3 regions of the Pseudoduganella plicata genome follow, and region 3 is predicted to be linked to each of the others. Evidence: predicted binding sites of a transcription regulator. Region 3 holds the regulator's gene; each other region holds the start of a gene.
What was found. The regulator LexA, encoded in region 3, represses DNA repair genes until DNA is damaged. The targets are predictions, from matches to a motif close to ACTGTATNNNNATACAGT.
Positions count from the first base shown of each region.

Region 1: E1742_RS25845 (VRR-NUC domain-containing protein) is a predicted target of LexA. The motif match lies at 3,168-3,185, and genes of this name have one in related genera.
Region 2: E1742_RS13750 (putative DNA modification/repair radical SAM protein) is a predicted target of LexA. The motif match lies at 4,607-4,624, and genes of this name have one in related genera.

Region 1 covers NZ_CP038026.1:5,856,109-5,861,698, forward strand. Annotated here, with positions in the region: gene E1742_RS25840 (helicase C-terminal domain-containing protein) at 1-1,475, opposite strand, end outside; gene E1742_RS25845 (VRR-NUC domain-containing protein) at 1,472-3,112, opposite strand; gene phaP (TIGR01841 family phasin) at 3,224-3,784, opposite strand; gene E1742_RS25855 (hypothetical protein) at 3,895-4,116, opposite strand; gene E1742_RS25860 (ATP-binding protein) at 4,113-5,590, opposite strand, start outside.
Region 2 covers NZ_CP038026.1:3,148,067-3,153,656, reverse strand. Annotated here, with positions in the region: gene grpE (nucleotide exchange factor GrpE) at 1-331, shown strand, start outside; partial or broken gene dnaK (molecular chaperone DnaK) at 404-2,377, shown strand; gene dnaJ (molecular chaperone DnaJ) at 2,501-3,628, shown strand; gene can (carbonate dehydratase) at 3,795-4,475, shown strand; gene E1742_RS13750 (putative DNA modification/repair radical SAM protein) at 4,637-5,590, shown strand, end outside.
Region 3 covers NZ_CP038026.1:2,006,134-2,011,723, forward strand. Annotated here, with positions in the region: gene E1742_RS08835 (replicative DNA helicase) at 1-229, opposite strand, end outside; gene rplI (50S ribosomal protein L9) at 417-869, opposite strand; gene rpsR (30S ribosomal protein S18) at 898-1,188, opposite strand; gene priB (primosomal replication protein N) at 1,190-1,510, opposite strand; gene rpsF (30S ribosomal protein S6) at 1,541-1,933, opposite strand; gene lexA (transcriptional repressor LexA) at 2,403-3,071, shown strand; gene E1742_RS08865 (hypothetical protein) at 3,281-3,658, opposite strand; gene E1742_RS08870 (cystathionine gamma-synthase family protein) at 3,683-4,924, opposite strand; gene purF (amidophosphoribosyltransferase) at 4,981-5,590, opposite strand, start outside.

The DNA.
Region 1 (5,590 bases), 2.0 Mb from region 3:
GTGGTCGTCAACGTGACGTCGAACAGCGAATGGTCGCCGAAGCTTTCCGCCAGCCGGGCGAAGTGCAGGCCGTGGAAGTAGAAGTCCAGCACGTCCGCATCGAACCACGCGGGGTTTTCGCCCATGTAGTCGCCGATCGCCGTGGTTGCCGCCTGCAGCGCGTTCATGAACTTTTCCGGCAGCCCGGCATGACTGCGGTATTCGGCTGTCTGGTCTTTTTCCAGCGCCAGCCACTGGCGGTGCACGCGGTCCAGCGCTTTTGTGAGCGCGGCGGGCGCGGTCTTGCGCAGCACGCGCAACGTCCCGTGTGCCAGTTCTGCCGAATACATGCTGCGCGCCCGCGAGACCATATTGTGCGCCTCGTCCACCAGCACGCCGACCTGCCAGTCGTTTTGCACCGTCAGTGCATGCAGCAGCGCCGTGAAGTCGAAATAGTAGTTGTAGTCGCCGACGATGACGTCGGCCCAGCGTGCCAGTTCGCTTTGCAGGTAGTACGGACAGACCTCGTGATCCAGCGCCGCCGTGCGCACCGACGCGCGGTCCAGCATCGGCAGCTGCAATGCTGCGGCGCGCGCGGCCGGCAGGCGGTCGTAGAAACCCCGTGCCAGCGGGCAGGCGTCGCCGTGACACGCGTTGTCGGGAAATTCGCAGGCGCGGCTTTTCGCCGTCAGCTCCAGCGTGCGCAGGGGCAGCAGCGGGGCGCTGGCGCGAATCGTGGCGACGGCGTCGAGCGCCATCTGGCGCCCCGACGTCTTGGCGGCCAGGAAGAAGATCTTGTCCAGTCCATGCTGCGGCGCCGCCTTGAGCAGCGGGAACAGGCTGCCGATGCTCTTGCCGATGCCCGTCGGCGCCTGCGCCAGCAATGCGCAGGAGCGGCTGCTCGCCTTGAACATCGCTTCGGCCAGTTCGCGCTGGCCCGGCCGGAAGTCGGGGTGCGGGAAGCGCAGCGCCGCCAGCTGCCCGTCGCGCGCGGCGCGGTGCGCCAGTTCCTGTTCGGCCCACGCGACAAACGCGGCGCACTGCGCCTCGAACACCGCCCGCAGCGCGGCGCTGTCGTGTTCCTCGACCAGCTGCGTTTCCTTCTGGCTGGCGATATCGTAGTAGACCAGTGCCAGCCGAACCGAAGCCAGGGCGCGCGCGGCGCACAGCAGGTGGCCGTACACCTTCAGCTGCGCCCAATGCAGGGCGCGGTGGTTCGCCGGCATGCGCGCCAGCTCGCCCCGGTAAGTTTTGACTTCTTCCAGCTGGTTGCGCTTCGGGTCGTAGCCATCGGCGCGGCCGCGCACGTGCAGTTTTCCCCAATCGCCGGAGAGGGCGATCTCGCGTTCGTAGTCGTCGTCACGGCGGGCGCTGACGACGGCGTGGCCGGCGATGCCCTCCTGCGCCGTCGGCGACGGCGTGAAGCGCAGATCCAGGTCGCCTGTCTTGGCCGTGAACTCGCACAGCGCCCTGACCGCGACGGTGTAGGCCGTCATGCCTGCCACTGCAGATAGCAGACGGTCACAGGCATGCGGTGCTGCGCGCAGTAGTCGATCCAGCGCAGCTGGTTGTCCTGCAGCCGGTCGCCCGGTCCTTTTACTTCGATCATCTGGTAGCGCCGCTCGGCGGGCCAGAAGCGGATCAGGTCGGGAAAGCCCGTGCGGTTTTCCTTGACGTCCGCCAGGATGCGCTGGAACGAGACCTTCAGGTGCTGCGGCGGGATGCAGTCCAGCGCCAGTTCCAGCAGTGCGTCGTCCAGGCCGCCCCAATAAACGAACGGCGACGAGATGCCGTCCTTGGCGACGCGGTTGGCGCGGATGACGTCACGGTAGCTGCCGTCATCCAGCCTGGCGAAGCAGGCGGCGAAGCGTTCGGTGCGGCGGTGCTGGAAGTCGGCACTGTGCAGGTCCGCCGGGCCGTGGTGGAACGGGTGGAAGAATGCACCCGGCACCGCGGCGAAGATGGCCTCCCAGCACAACAGGCCGAACAGGGAGTTGATCAGCGTGTTCTCGACATAGAACACGGGGCTTTCCTCGTGCGTCAGGTGGTCGCGCACGACACCTTCGACCCACCGGTCCTGCGCCGGCATCGGCAGGCACAGGTCGAGCCGGTCGACGGCCGTGCGCCGGCGCGCCGCGCCGCCGGGATGGCCGAGGCGGCGCGCCAGCCGCGGCGCGATGCGCAGCACGTGCTGGCGTTCCGCCTCGCTTTCGGGCTTCGCCTGGGCCCGCGCCAGCAGATCCCACGCGGGGCCATATTGCTCGTCCTTTTCCAGCACGCGGATCGTGCGGGCGCGCGCGCCGGGCCATGCGCAGTCGGCGTACACGGCCAGGGCGCCCGGCCAGTCGCGCAGCTTTTCCAGATGCTGGCCCATCTGGAACAGCAGCTTGTGGCGGCGCCCGCGCAGCCATTCGTTGTCGACGCTGGCCGGCGGCACGTCCGCCAGCACCGCCAGCGGATCTTCGCCCGCGCCGAAGCGTTCGCGGCACCGATGCAGCAGCAGGTATTCGTCGATGTCGCGGCGCGTGCGGAAGGCCCGTGCCGATGGCCCAAAGTCGACTTTTTCGAAACGGTAGACGCCCAGGTCGGACAGCACGAACTCCGTCCAGTCCTGATGGTAATTGCCGAAGAAGATCAGCCGCAGGCGATCGCACAGCGGCTTGGCCGCCACGCGGTAGAGCGCGTCGTCACAGTCCTGCCACCATGTGGAAAACGGTTGCGGCTCGGGATGATGGGGCCGCAGCGCTTCCAGCTGGTCGGCCTTGCGCGCGGCGCGCGCGGCACCTTCCAGGCGGAACACGTGGCACAGCTCGGTCTTTTGCAGCAGGTCGAACAGTTCGTCCAGCGTGAGGTGCGGGTCGGCCGCGATCCAGCCCAGCTGCGCCAGCGGAGCGGCGGCGGCGCGGGCGCAGCCGATTTCGTCGTAGGCCAGCTTGCTGGCACGGAACAGGCAACCCTTGCGCATGACCATGCGCACGAACAGTGCGCGGGCATTCTGCGGCAAGGTGGGAAAGACCTCGATGAACGAGCGCTCGTCGGCATCCACCAGATCGCCGTAGCGTTCGCCGATCCACGCCAGCACCTGGTGGAAGTTGTCGAGGTAGTAGAGCGGGTTTTCCAGTACGGGTTTCATCGGGACTGCAGGAGGAGGGACGACTGTACGTCAAGTCAATACGCCACGTCAAAGAACTGTATCTTTATACAGTTTATCCCTTCCACCCCCGCTTGCCCAGCGTTTTTTCCGTCAGGACTTGTTCTGCTCCGCGTTGGCGGCGGCCTGGCGGTCCGCCAGCGTGGCGGCCTGTGCCAGCTGCTCTTCGAACGCGGCCACCGCCTGGCGCGTGGCCGTCGTGACCTGCTCATAGCCCTTGAAGGCATTGTCGATCGCCGCCTTGACGATCTCCACCGCGTTTTCGGAACCGGGGCGGACGTTTTTCGTCACGTCGTAGATCAGCGCCGACAGGTTGCTCTTGGCCTCGGCCAGGTGGGCATCGGCCGCGCGGGTGAATTCGTTGTGGATGTCGGCGATGATCTGGCTCAGCTGCTGGTTGTAGCCGACCAGGTTCGTCAGGTTGTGCATCTTGGCGCTGGCGGCCGCCATGGCCGCTTTCGGGTCGGCCGCCTGGCTGGCGTCGCGGCCGGCGGCGAGGGAGTTCTCGATGCCCGTCCTGGCGGTGCTCATGTTCAGCTGGACGACCTGCTCGAGGCCCTGGACCGCCTTGCTCGTCAGCGTGTTGAACGTCTCGAGCTGGAACTCGAACAGGGCTTTGGTGGCCTGGGCAAACTGCTCTGGATTCTGAAACATGTGTCTTCCTCCAAAAAGTGCAACGAATGGGCGCAATCCATCATACCGGCTCGCTATGGGCTCGCCATGGGCTTGCTGTGGCTTGCTGCAAAATTGTTATTGTCGCCCCATTATCTGGTACGGAAGGGTTTCTCGCAACGGGCGTCCCGATAAGGGCCCAGCAATTTGCGCCAGCCCGGACCCAGAGGCGTCTGCGCGCATACCTTGTTGCCGCTCGTGACGCTCTCCCACAGCCACCAGGGTGCAGGCGCGGCAAGCGCGGCGCCGCAGAGCAGGGTGGCGACGCAGACGGACAGGCGGCGGGACAGGCGGTACAGGCGATACAGGCTCATGGTGCGACGGCAGGAAGGGTCAGCGTAAAGGTGGTGCCACGGCCCGGCTCGCTCTGCAACGCGATGCGGCCGCCCAGCACGCCTGTCACGATATTGTGCGTCAGGTGCAGGCCCAGACCCAGGCCGAGACCAAGGCCGGGGCCGGCCGCGGAGCCGGCGCCGCCGCCGGGGCGGGTCGTGAAGAAGGGATCATACACGCGCGCCAGGTGCTCGGGCGCGATGCCGGCGCCATCGTCTCGCACGGACAGCGCGATCGTCGCCGCGTCCACGGCCCGCGCCGCAATGGTGATGGTGCCGTTGTCGCGGCCGGACAGGCCGTGCAGCCCGTGGGTTACGGCATTCTCGAACAGCGCGGAGACAGCCTGTCCCAGAGGACCGGGATAGCTGTCCATCTCCAGCGCCGGAGCGATTTCCTGCAGCACGCGGGGCCGCGGCGGCGGCGTCGATGCCTGCAGGGGCAGCACCAGTTCGGCGATGAATTCGTCGAGACGGAAGCTGCGCCGCTGCGAACTGGCCGTGTCGACGGCCACCTGCTTGAAGCCGGCGATCAGGCGCGCGGCCCGCGTCAGGTTGCGGATGACGACGCCGTCCGCCTCGTCCGCCTGCTCCAGGTACTGTTCCAGGTCCGAGCGGTGCAGTCCGGCGTGCAACCGGCTGCGCAGCGCCGCTAGGTGTTCGCTCATCGTCGTGGCCACCGTCAGGCTGTTGCCGATCGGCGTATTCAGTTCGTGGGCGACACCGGCCACCAGCGCGCCCAGCGCCGCCAGCTTGTCGCGTCGTACCAGTTCGTCCTGCGTCAGGCGCAGGTTGTCGAGAGCCTGCGCCAGGCTGGCGCTGGCCTGCTCGGCCACTTCCTTGGCCCGTTGCAGCTCCGTCGTGCGGGCCGCCACCAGTTCTTCCAGGTGATCGCGGTGGCGTGCCAGTTCCGCTTCGCGCCGCGTGCGTTCGATGGCGATGCCGGCCAGGTGGACGGCCACGCGAATCAGGTGTTCGTCCTCCGCGCGCGGCAGGCGCCGGTCGCGGTAGTAGATCGCGAACGAGCCCAGCACCGTGGCCGCGTCGCCGAAGATCGGCACCGCCCAGCAGGCCCGCACGCCATGCTGGTTGGCCAGGTCGCGATAGCCTTCCCACAACGGGTCGCGGGCGATGTCGGCCACGATCACCGGCTCGCGGCGGAACATGGCGGTGCCGCACGACCCCACGCGCGGACCGATGGCCAGGCCGTCCAGCGCCGTCAGGTAGGACGGCGGCAGGCTCGGTGCCGCGCCGGCCCGTATGGTGCGGCCATCTTCGTCCAGCAGCAGCACGGTGCAGACCAGGCCGGGCGCCTGCCCCTCCACCAGCCGCAGCAAGCGGTCCAGAATCTCACGCAACGGGGCGCCGCGTGCGACCAGTTCCAGCAGCGCGTTCTGGCCGGTGCGCAGCGCCTCGGCCAGCCGCTGGCCGGTGACGTCCACCAGCCGCATGTGCAGCA
Region 2 (5,590 bases), 1.1 Mb from region 3:
CAAATTCGCCGTCGAGAGCTTCGCCGAGGCCATGGTGCCGGTGAAAGACAGCCTGGAAATGGCGTTGAAGGTGGAAGTGCCCACGATCGAATCGCTGCGCGAAGGCGTCGAGATGACCCTGAAGCAGCTGACCGCCGCGTTCGAGCGCAACCGTCTGCTGGAAGTCGTGCCGGCCGCCGGCGACAAGCTGGACCCGAACAAGCACCAGGCCGTGGCCATGGTGCCGGCCGAGCAGGAAGCCAATACCGTTGTTGCCGTGCTGCAGAAGGGTTACATGATTGCCGACCGCCTGCTGCGTCCGGCGATCGTGACGGCTGCCCAGCCAAAATAAATCGTCGGGGGTTGGAACCCCTTGAAAAGAAACACGATTTTCCGCATATAACAAACATCAGAAACTACACAAGTTAAGGAAGAACAAATCATGGGCAAAATGATCGGTATTGACCTGGGCACCACCAACTCCTGCGTCGCCATCATGGAAAATGGCCAGCCGAAGGTCATCGAGAACGCGGAAGGCGCGCGGACCACGCCGTCCATCATCGCTTACCAGGAAGATGGCGAGATTCTCGTCGGCGCGCCGGCGAAACGCCAGGCCGTCACCAATCCACGCAACACGCTGTTCGCGGTGAAGCGCCTGATCGGCCGTAAGTTCCAGGAGAAGGAAGTCCAGAAGGACATCTCCCTGATGCCTTACGAAATCACCAAGGCCGACAACGGCGACGCATGGATCGGCGTGCGCGACAAGAAACTGGCGCCACCGCAGATTTCTGCGGAAGTGCTGCGCAAGATGAAAAAGACCGCCGAGGACTACCTGGGCGAAGAAGTGACGGAAGCCGTCATCACGGTGCCTGCTTACTTCAACGACTCGCAGCGTCAGGCAACGAAGGACGCCGGCCGTATCGCCGGCCTGGACGTCAAGCGCATCATCAACGAGCCGACCGCCGCTGCGCTGGCATTCGGCCTGGACAAGACCGACAAGGGCGACCGCAAGATCGCCGTGTATGACCTGGGTGGCGGCACGTTCGACATCTCGATCATCGAAATCGCCGACGTGGATGGCGAGAAGCAGTTCGAAGTGCTGTCGACCAACGGCGACACGTTCCTGGGCGGCGAAGACTTCGACCAGCGCGTGATCGACTACATCATCGACGAATTCAAGAAGATCAATGGCCTGGACCTGAAGAAGGATCCGATTGCCCTGCAGCGCATCAAGGCTTCGGCCGAGCGCGCGAAGATCGAACTGTCGTCGTCGCAGCAGACCGAGATCAACGAGCCGTACATCGCCATGGCGAACGGCGCGCCGGTCCACCTGAACCTCAAAATGACCCGCGCCAAGCTGGAATCGCTGGTGGAAGAACTGATCTCCGCCACGATCGAGCCATGCCGCACCGCCATCAAGGACGCCGGCGTCAAGGTCTCCGATATCGACGACATCATCCTGGTCGGCGGCATGACCCGTATGCCGAAGGTGCAGGAAAAAGTGAAGGAATTCTTCGGCAAGGATCCACGCAAGGACGTGAACCCTGACGAAGCCGTCGCTGTCGGTGCCGCCATCCAGGGCGCCGTGCTGTCGGGCGACCGCAAGGACCTGCTGCTGCTGGACGTGACCCCGCTGTCGCTGGGTATCGAAACGCTGGGCGGCGTGATGACGAAGATGATCCACAAGAACACGACGATCCCGACCAAGTTCTCGCAAGTGTTCTCGACCGCCGACGACAACCAGCCTGCCGTGACCATCAAGGTCTACCAGGGCGAGCGTGAAATCGCCGCCGGCAACAAGGCGCTGGGCGAATTCAACCTGGAAGGCATCCCGCCGGCAGCACGCGGTACGCCACAGATCGAAGTGACCTTCGACATCGACGCCAACGGCATCCTGCACGTGGGCGCGAAGGACAAGGCCACCGGCAAGGAAAACAAGATCACCATCAAAGCCAACTCCGGCCTGTCGGAAGAGGAAATCCAGAAGATGGTGAAGGACGCCGAACTGAATGCCGACGAAGACAAGAAGGTCAAGGAACTGGCCGAGTCGCGCAACCAGGCCGACGCGCTGGTGCACTCGACCCGCAAGTCCCTGACCGAATACGGCGACAAGCTGGACGCCGGCGAGAAAGAGAAGATCGAAGCGGCGATCACGGATCTGGAAGGCTCGATCAAGTCGGGCGACAAGGCCACGATCGACGCCAAGATCGCCACCCTGACGGAAGCGGCGCAGAAGCTGGGCGAGAAGATGTACGCCGACATGCAGGCGCAGCAGGCAGCAGGCGGTGGTGCCGATGCCGGCGCGGCCGGTAGCCAGCAGCAGCCTGGCGCCGATGCGCGTGCGCAGCAGGACGACGTGGTCGACGCCGACTTCAAGGAAGTCAAGGACAACAAGTAAGCCTGAGTCAGCCAACTTCGGTCGGCTGATGTCCTGACCCGCCGAGCGGAGCTGCCGTACCCACGGGGCCCGCTCGGCTTTTTCGCATAATCGGTATCAGTTCTGTAAGCAAGGTGCCTCCCTATGGCAAAGCGTGATTTTTACGAGATTCTCGGTCTGGCAAAGAATGCCTCGGACGACGAGATCAAGAAGGCCTATCGCAAGCTGGCGATGAAATACCATCCGGACCGCAATCCGGATAACAAGGAAGCGGAAGAAAAGTTCAAGGAGGCGAAGGAAGCCTACGAGATGCTGTCCAATCCGGAAAAACGCGAAGCGTATGACCGTTACGGCCACGCCGGCGTCGATCCGAACATGGGCGGCGGCGGTGGCTTCGGCGGCGCGGGCGGCTTCGGCGACGCGTTTGGCGACATCTTTGGCGATATCTTCGGTGGTGGCGGCGGCCGTCGCGGCGGCGGACCCCAGGTCTACCGCGGCGCCGACCTGCGCTACAACCTGGAGATCACGCTGGAGCAGGCCGCGCACGGCTTCGACACGACGATCCGCGTGCCGTCCTGGGACAAGTGCGATACCTGCCACGGCTCCGGCGCCAAGCCGGGCACGTCGCCCGTCACGTGCTCGACCTGCGGCGGACACGGCCAGGTGCGCATGCAGCAGGGCTTCTTCAGCATCCAGCAGACGTGCCCGAAGTGCCACGGCACCGGCAAGATCATTCCGGAACCATGCCCGTCCTGCTCCGGCCAGGGCCGCATCAAGCGCAACAAGACGCTGGAAGTGAAGATCCCCGTCGGTATCGACAACGGCATGCGCATCCGCTCGTCCGGCAACGGCGAACCCGGAACCAACGGCGGGCCGCCGGGCGACCTGTATGTGGAGATCCACATCAAGCCGCACCCGGTATTCCAGCGCGAAGGCGACGACCTGCACTGCGAGATGCCGATCTCGTTTGCCAAGGCGGCATTGGGCGGCGAAATCGAAGTGCCGACGCTGTCCGGCAAGGTGTCGTTCACCGTTCCTGAAGGCACGCAGTCCGGCAAGACGTTCCGTCTGAAGGGCAAGGGCATCAAGGGCGTGCGCTCCGGCTACCCGGGCGACCTGTTCTGCCACGTGGCCGTCGAAACGCCGGTCAAGCTGACGGAAAAGCAGAAGGAACTGCTGCGCGAGTTCGACCGCGCGACCAACGAAGGCGGCTCGAAGCACAGCCCGCAGTCGAAGTCGTGGATGGATAAGGTCAAAGACTTTTTTGAGTAAGTAGTTCCCGGGGAGCCAGGAAAACCGGTGACAGGCTCCTATTTCCGGGAAAAGCGTCCGGGAACAGGGGCCTGTCACCAGCATCGGGTAAACTACCGCCTGCTTCCCATCGGCCGCCCTTTGCCGTGAGGCGATTGGCGGCTTTGTCATGTCTGAGAGGAATATTATGAGCGACCAAATCGATAGCCCGTCCGACCTGCAAAATCTGCTGAACAATAACCGCCGCTGGGCCGATTCGATGGTCGAGCGCGATCCGGAGTTTTTTCAGCGACTGGCCAATCAGGCATCGCCCGAGTATCTGTGGATCGGCTGCTCCGACAGCCGCGTTCCCGCAAATGAACTGCTGGGCCTACTGCCCGGCGACGTGTTCGTCCATCGCAATATCGCCAACGTCGTCGTGCACTCCGACCTGAACTGCCTCTCCGTGCTGCAGTTTGCCATCGAGGTGCTGAAGGTGAAACACGTCATCATCGTCGGACACTATGGCTGCAAGGGCGTGCATGCCGCGCTGACCGGCGCCCGCGTCGGGCTCGTCGACAACTGGCTGCGCCACGTGCAGGACGTCAGCCAGAAGCACGAACGCTATCTGGGCACCGTGCTGGACGAGCAGAAGCGCAGCGAGAAGCTGTGCGAGCTGAACGTGGTCGAACAGGTCGTCAACGTCTGCTCCACCACCATTGTGCGCGACGCGTGGGACCGCGGCCAGCCTCTCAGCGTGCATGGCTGGGTGTACGGCCTGAAGGACGGCCTCCTCCACGATCTGGGCATGCGCGTCAGCAGCCACGAGGAACTGGCGCCACGGCTGGCAAACCGGCTGGCGGCCTACAATGCGGCTGCTGCGGAGTAACGAACCGTCTCTGCCGGACAATATTTCCAAAAATCGGGGACTGTGCCCGATTTTTGGAATTTTCTCCAGTGACCCGGCTTTGCACCGGCACATCACTCGTGTGACGCAAACCTGACCCACAACTCAGGTATACTGTATGCCTATACAGTCAAGGCGCCGCCATGGAACTGATCGACAAACTGGAAATCCTCGCCGACGCGGCCAAATACGACGCGTCGTGCGCCAGCAGTGGGGCGCCCAAGCGCTCGTCGGAAGGCAAGGATGGCATTGGCGCGACCAACGGCATGGGCATCTGCCACAGCTATACGCCCGATGGCCGCTGCGTCTCGCTGCTGAAGATCCTGCTGACGAATTTCTGCATCTACGACTGCCAGTATTGCGTCAACCGGCGTACCTCGAACGTTCCCCGCGCCCGCTTTACCGTCGACGAAGTCGTCAAGCTGACGGTCGATTTCTACCTGCGCAATTACATCGACGGCCTGTTCCTCAGTTCCGGCATCATCCAGTCGGCCGACTACACGATGGAGCAGCTGGTGGCGATCGCGCGCGAGCTGCGCGAGGTGCACCAGTTCCGCGGCTACATCCACCTGAAGACGATTCCGGACGCCGATCCGGCGCTGATCGACGCGGCCGGCCGCTATGCCGACCGCCTGTCCGTGAATATCGAACTGCCCACGCAGGACAGCGTGCAGCGCCTGGCGCCCGAGAAAAACGTCCACACGATCAAGCTCGCCATGGGCAATATCCGCCTGAAGCTGGACGAGAAGGAAGCGGAACCGAAGGCGCCGAAGTTCGCGCCGGCGGGACAGAGCACGCAGATGATCGTCGGCGCCGATGCCAGCGACGACCAGCGCATCCTGACGACGGCCGAAACGCTGTACGGCAGCTATAAACTGAAGCGCGTCTACTACTCGGCGTTCAGCCCCATCCCGCAAAGTCCGAAATCGGTGCCACTGGCACCGCCGCCGATGCTGCGCGAGCACCGCCTGTACCAGGCCGACTTCCTGCTGCGCAGCTATGGTTTCCAGGTCAACGAGCTGCTGCCGACGTCCGGCAACCTGGCGCTGGACATCGACCCGAAACTGGCGTGGGCGCTGGCCAACCGCGAACACTTC
Region 3 (5,590 bases):
AGACGGTGATGACGTCGGCAGGCTTGCCGCTGTTGATCAGCCGCACCATCTGTTCGAAGATGATGCGATGGTCGTAGCGATAGAAGTCCTCCGCATGCATGAAGTCGGCGATGCGGTCCCATGCGGCGTTATCGCGCAGCAGGCCGCCGATGACGGACTGTTCTGCCTCGATGGAGTGCGGCGGGATGCGAAGGGAGTCGACTTGCGGGTCGGATGGGGCGGCGTTCATGGCGCGAATTATACCTGCTTCGGCTAGGCGAAGTTCACTAAAGAAATCTGGCAAAGCCGCTTCCACGGCGCATTTCTGGCGCATGCGCGGCGGCTTTGTGGAGACTCATGGCTGCAATAAAAAAGCCGGGCGAACCCGGCTTCTTTATAAGTACGACAATCTACCCGTGAAAAGATTCCCGGGTGATTCAGGCAGCGTCGCCCACGACAGCCACGGTCACTTCGACCACGACGTCGGTGTGCAGCGCCACGGAGACCGGGTGCTCGCCCGTGGTCTTCAGTGGGCCGGTAGGCATGCGCACGGCGGCTTTCTCGACTGCGAAACCAGCCTTCGTCAGCGCTTCGGCGATGTCGTAGTTGGTCACGGAACCGAACAGACGGCCGTCGACGCCGGCTTTCTGCGACACCGTCACGGTCATGCCGTTCAGCTTTTCGCCCTGGGCTTGAGCGGCGGCCAGCTTTTCAGCGGCGGCTTTTTCCAGCTCGGCGCGCTTGGCTTCGAACTCGGCAACAGCCGAGGTCGTTGCACGACGTGCCAGTTTTTGCGGGATCAGGAAGTTACGTGCGTAGCCGTCCTTGACCTTCACGACGTCGCCCAGGTTGCCGACGTTGATGACTTTTTCCAACAGAATGATTTGCATAGTTCTCTCCAGGATCTATCTGCCGCAATTAAGCGTGGTGCAGATCGGTGTAAGGCAGCAGGGCCAGGTAGCGGGCGCGCTTGATCGCGGTGTCGACTTGACGCTGGTAGTGCGCCTTCGTGCCGGTCAGGCGTGCTGGCATGATCTTGCCGTTTTCCTGGATGAAGTCTTTCAGCGTGTCTACGTCTTTGTAGTCCACTTGCTCAACGCCAGCGGCGGTGAAGCGGCAGAACTTCTTGCGCTTGAACAGAGGATTTTGCTGTTTGCGCTTCTCTTTCAGCTTTGCTTTGTTTTTGTCGAACTTTTTACCGAATGCCATTTTAGGCTCCTGTATCTAAATGTGGTGCTGTCAGGGCAGCACGGAAATCAATGATGTGAAATACCAGGCTCTTGCTGTGGCGATTTTTCTTGGCCAGAAAACCCGTGAACTCGTACGTCCCTCCCAGTGCCGCACCGCTGAAGCGGTTCGAGATCTCGCCCGCGGCAACCGCGGAGATTTCGAACTCGGCCAGGCGGGCGATGCCTGCCTCCATCTGCTGCGAACTGTGCTGCAATACTGCATTCACGAGTGGCAGACCGGCCGGGGTGTATCGCAATACTTCCCGCTCGGTGATGAGGCCGACAAACTGAAGGTGGTTCAAGGACTCCCTGCAATACTTACGCCGACAAACTTAAGCTGCTGCGGCTGCTGGAGCGGCGGCTGCTGGTGCTTCCGAGCGGTGGCTCTTGGCCGCGTCTTCACGCTGGACCGACTTCATCATTGGCGAAGGCGCGGTTTCCGCTTTCTTCATCTTGACGGTCAGGTGACGCAGCACGGCATCATTGAATTTGAATGCGGTTTCCAGTTCGACCAGGGTCTCGTTGTCGCACTCGATGTTCATGCAGATGTAGTGTGCTTTAGCCAGTTTCTGGATCGAGTACGCCATCTGACGGCGGCCCCAATCTTCCACGCGGTGCACGTTACCGCCGCGCGAGGTCACGCTGGCCTTGTAACGTTCGATCATCGCGGGCACTTGCTCGCTCTGGTCCGGATGGACGATAAATACGATTTCATAGTGACGCATGCAAACTCCCTTAAGGACTGTTGATAGCCCACCCCGGCGTCAAGACGGGTGTGGGAAGAGGTAAGCCCGCGACTATATCAGGGTTTTGACGGAAAATCCAGCATCCCAAGCCACCTCGGCCGGACGTCGGGCCGCCTCGGTGTCTGCGGCGCCGTCAGCGAAAAAAACCGGGGACAAGCACCGTTTCCTGGCTTCCATCCTGACGTGCCCGAAAAAACGGAGCCTGTCACCGGTTTCCAGAGTGCGTGTAAAAAACCGCTGCCAGGCACCAGTTTCGGCATCTGTTTCCCGTGGCCTTTTTCTGCCCCGACGTGGGGAAAACCGGAGCCTGTCACCGGTTTTGCGCGGCGTGCCTGCGCCGCACGAGACCAACTCATCACAAATATTTCGCCCAAACCAACAATTTCCCTTGCAATCCCACGGGTACTGTACAAAAATACAGACTGTCTATATAAACAGCCATTGCACCATGATCAAGCTCACCGCAAGACAGGAACAAATTCTCAATCTGATCAGGGATGCCATCGAAAACACCGGCTTCCCGCCGACCCGCGCGGAAATCGCGGCCGAGCTGGGTTTCAAGTCCGCCAATGCGGCCGAAGAGCACCTGAAGGCGCTGGCGCGCAAGGGCGCGATCGAAATGACGGCCGGCACGTCGCGCGGCATTCGCCTGCTGGGCGAGCGCCCTGTCGCGTCGCAGGGACCGAAACCGGCGGACCTGGGCCCGATGCCGCAGGTGCCGGCGTCGCTGCTGATGTCGCTGCCGCTGATCGGCCGCGTGGCCGCCGGCTCGCCGATCCTGGCGCAGGAAAACCTGGAGACGAGCTACAGCGTCGACCCGGCACTGTTTTCCGCCAGGCCCGACTTCCTGCTGAAAGTGCGCGGCGAATCGATGCGCGACATCGGCATCATGGATGGCGACCTGCTGGCAGTAAAGAAAGTGGACAGCGCCAAGAACGGCCAGATCGTCGTCGCCCGCATCGGCAATGAAGTCACCGTCAAGCGCTACCGCCGCACGGGTTCTACCGTGGAGCTGCTGCCGGAGAACCCGGACTTCAACGTGATCACCGTCGATCCGGAGAGCGATGAGTTCGCGCTGGAGGGATTGGCGGTCGGGTTGCTGCGCAGCTGGCACTGAGGCATCGGGCCATCTGGCGGCAGCTGCCTGGACGTCGTCAGCTTTGACGACGTTAGCTCTGGCGTCGCCTGCTTTGACGACGTTTTGACGTTGACAGCTCTTACCGCGTTGGCCCCACGTCGCCCGCCTATCACTGCCTGCCGCCACGTCGGAGGCAGTCACCTGCTGTAACTCGCATGGCTCACGACAGGTAACTGCCTCTGGTGTTTTTATTTGCCGGCGGCACGCAGCGCCACCGTCCGGTGCGCCAGATCCACGTACACGGCGTAAGCCTGGAAGAAGTCCGCGCCCAGGATATCATCGGCCTTGAAGCGGCCCGGCAGCGGCATCAGGTACGATTTGATCGCCGCCGGCTTTCCGCCAGACGCAACCGGCCCGTCCGGCAGCACCAGCGTTACGAATTCGCATGGTCGCGCGGGCCCGAACAGGTCGCACTTTTTCGTCGCGTCGCGTTGCGCCTGGACGGGGCCGGGCTTGACGATCGACAGGTTGGCTGCCGAATCGAACGTCAGCGGCACCGACACCTCCGCTCGCGCGCCAACAGCGGCCAGCAGCAGCGCGGCTATCGTGACGAGGCGCAGACTCATGCGTTCACCCTCCTGCGTTCACCCTCATGCCGGCAGCGCCGCCTTGAAGTCGTCCAGCAGATCGGCCGCGTCCTCGATCCCGACCGACACGCGGATCAGCGACTCGGCGATCCCCATTTGCGCGCGCCGCTCGGCGCCCATCTCGTAGAAGATCGTGTGCGCCACGGGAATGACAAGGGTGCGCGTGTCGCCCAGGTTCGACGCCGGCACGGCGATCTTCATCCGGTTCAGGAAGTCAAACAGGTCGATGCCGTCCTTGAGTTCAAAGCTGAACAGCGAACCGTAGGCGCGGAACAGTTCCGACGCGACGCCGTGCTGCGGGTGCGTCGGCAGGCCCGGGTAGTAGACGGCGGCCACGCGCGGATCGGCCGCCAGCATTTCCGCCAGCGCCTTCGCATTGGCGCAGGTGCGCTCCATGCGCAGCGCCAGCGTCTCCGCGCCTACGGCGATATGGTGCGCCGCTTCCGGCCCGAGCGAAGCGCCGAAGTCGCGCAGGCCCTTGGCGCGGATCTGCGTGATGCCCCACATCGGCTGCGCCGCCTTTTTATAGTTCTCGAAGATATTCGGGAAGCGGCTCCAGTCACAGACGCCGGTATCCGTCAGCGCTCCACCCAGTGCATTGCCATGGCCGCCGATCGACTTCGTCAGCGAGTTGACGACAAGGCCCGCGCCCACCGCCTTGGGCTGGAACAGGTACGGCGTCGTCATCGTGTTATCGACGATGTACAGGATGCCCCGCTCGGCGCACAGCTGGCCGATGCGCTGCAGGTCGGCGATCTGCGTGCGCGGATTGGCGATCGTCTCGACGAATACGATCCGCGTGTTGTCCTTCAGCGCGGCGGCGACGTTGGCCACGTCGGTCGCGTCGACAAAATCGACGCCGACGCCCTGCCCGGCCACCGTCTGCCACAGCGAGTTCGTATTCCCGAACAGGAACGACGACGACACGACATGGTCGCCCGAGCGCAGCAGCGCCTGGAACACGGCGCCGATGGCGGCCATGCCGGTGGCGAAGCACAGCGTGGCGACGCCGCCTTCCATCCTGGTGACCTTTTCCTCCAGCGCGGACACCGTCGGATTGCCCTGGCGGCCATAGCGGAAGCCCGGCTCGCGGCCCTGGAACACGGAAGCCAGCTGGCGCGCATCCGTGTAGCCGAATGCGACGGACGTGTGGATGGGTTTATGCAGCGAGCCCTGCTCGATGGGCTTCTGGCGGTCGCCGTGCAGGATCGTGGTCGTGAAGCCGTGGGTTTTCTTTTCGCTCATATGCACTGACAAAAAATAAGGGCCCGGAAATCCGGGCCCTTCAGTTTAGCAAACCATCACACTTCCGGGGTGGCCGGGTGCAGGTTCAGCTGGTTGATCGCGGCGCCTTCGACACCCGGCACTTTCGGGTTGTGGCGGGCCTGCTCGATGCGGTCCAGGTACGCGGGCGTCACGCCGCCTGTCACGTAGACGCCGTCGAAGCACGACGCTTCAAAGCTCGTCAGTGCCGGGTTGACGTCCGAAATGGCGCGCTTCAGGTCGTCCAGGTCCTGGTACACCAGCGCATCGGCAGTGATCTCGCGGCAGACTTCCTCGACCGTGCGGCCGTGGGCGATCAGTTCGTCGCGCGTGGGCATGTCGATGCCGTAGACGTTCGGGTACAGCACCGGCGGCGCGGCGGAAGCGAAGATGACTTTCTTCGCGCCGGAGTCGCGCGCCATCTGGACGATCTCGCGGCTCGTGGTGCCGCGCACGATGGAATCATCCACCAGCAGCACGTTCTTGCCCTTGAACTCGTCGCCAATGGCGTTCAGCTTCTGGCGCACGGACTTCTTGCGCAGCGACTGGCCCGGCATGATGAAGGTGCGGCCGATATAGCGGTTCTTGATGAAGCCTTCGCGATATTCCTTGCCAAGGCGCAGCGCCAGCTGGATCGCGGCCGGACGG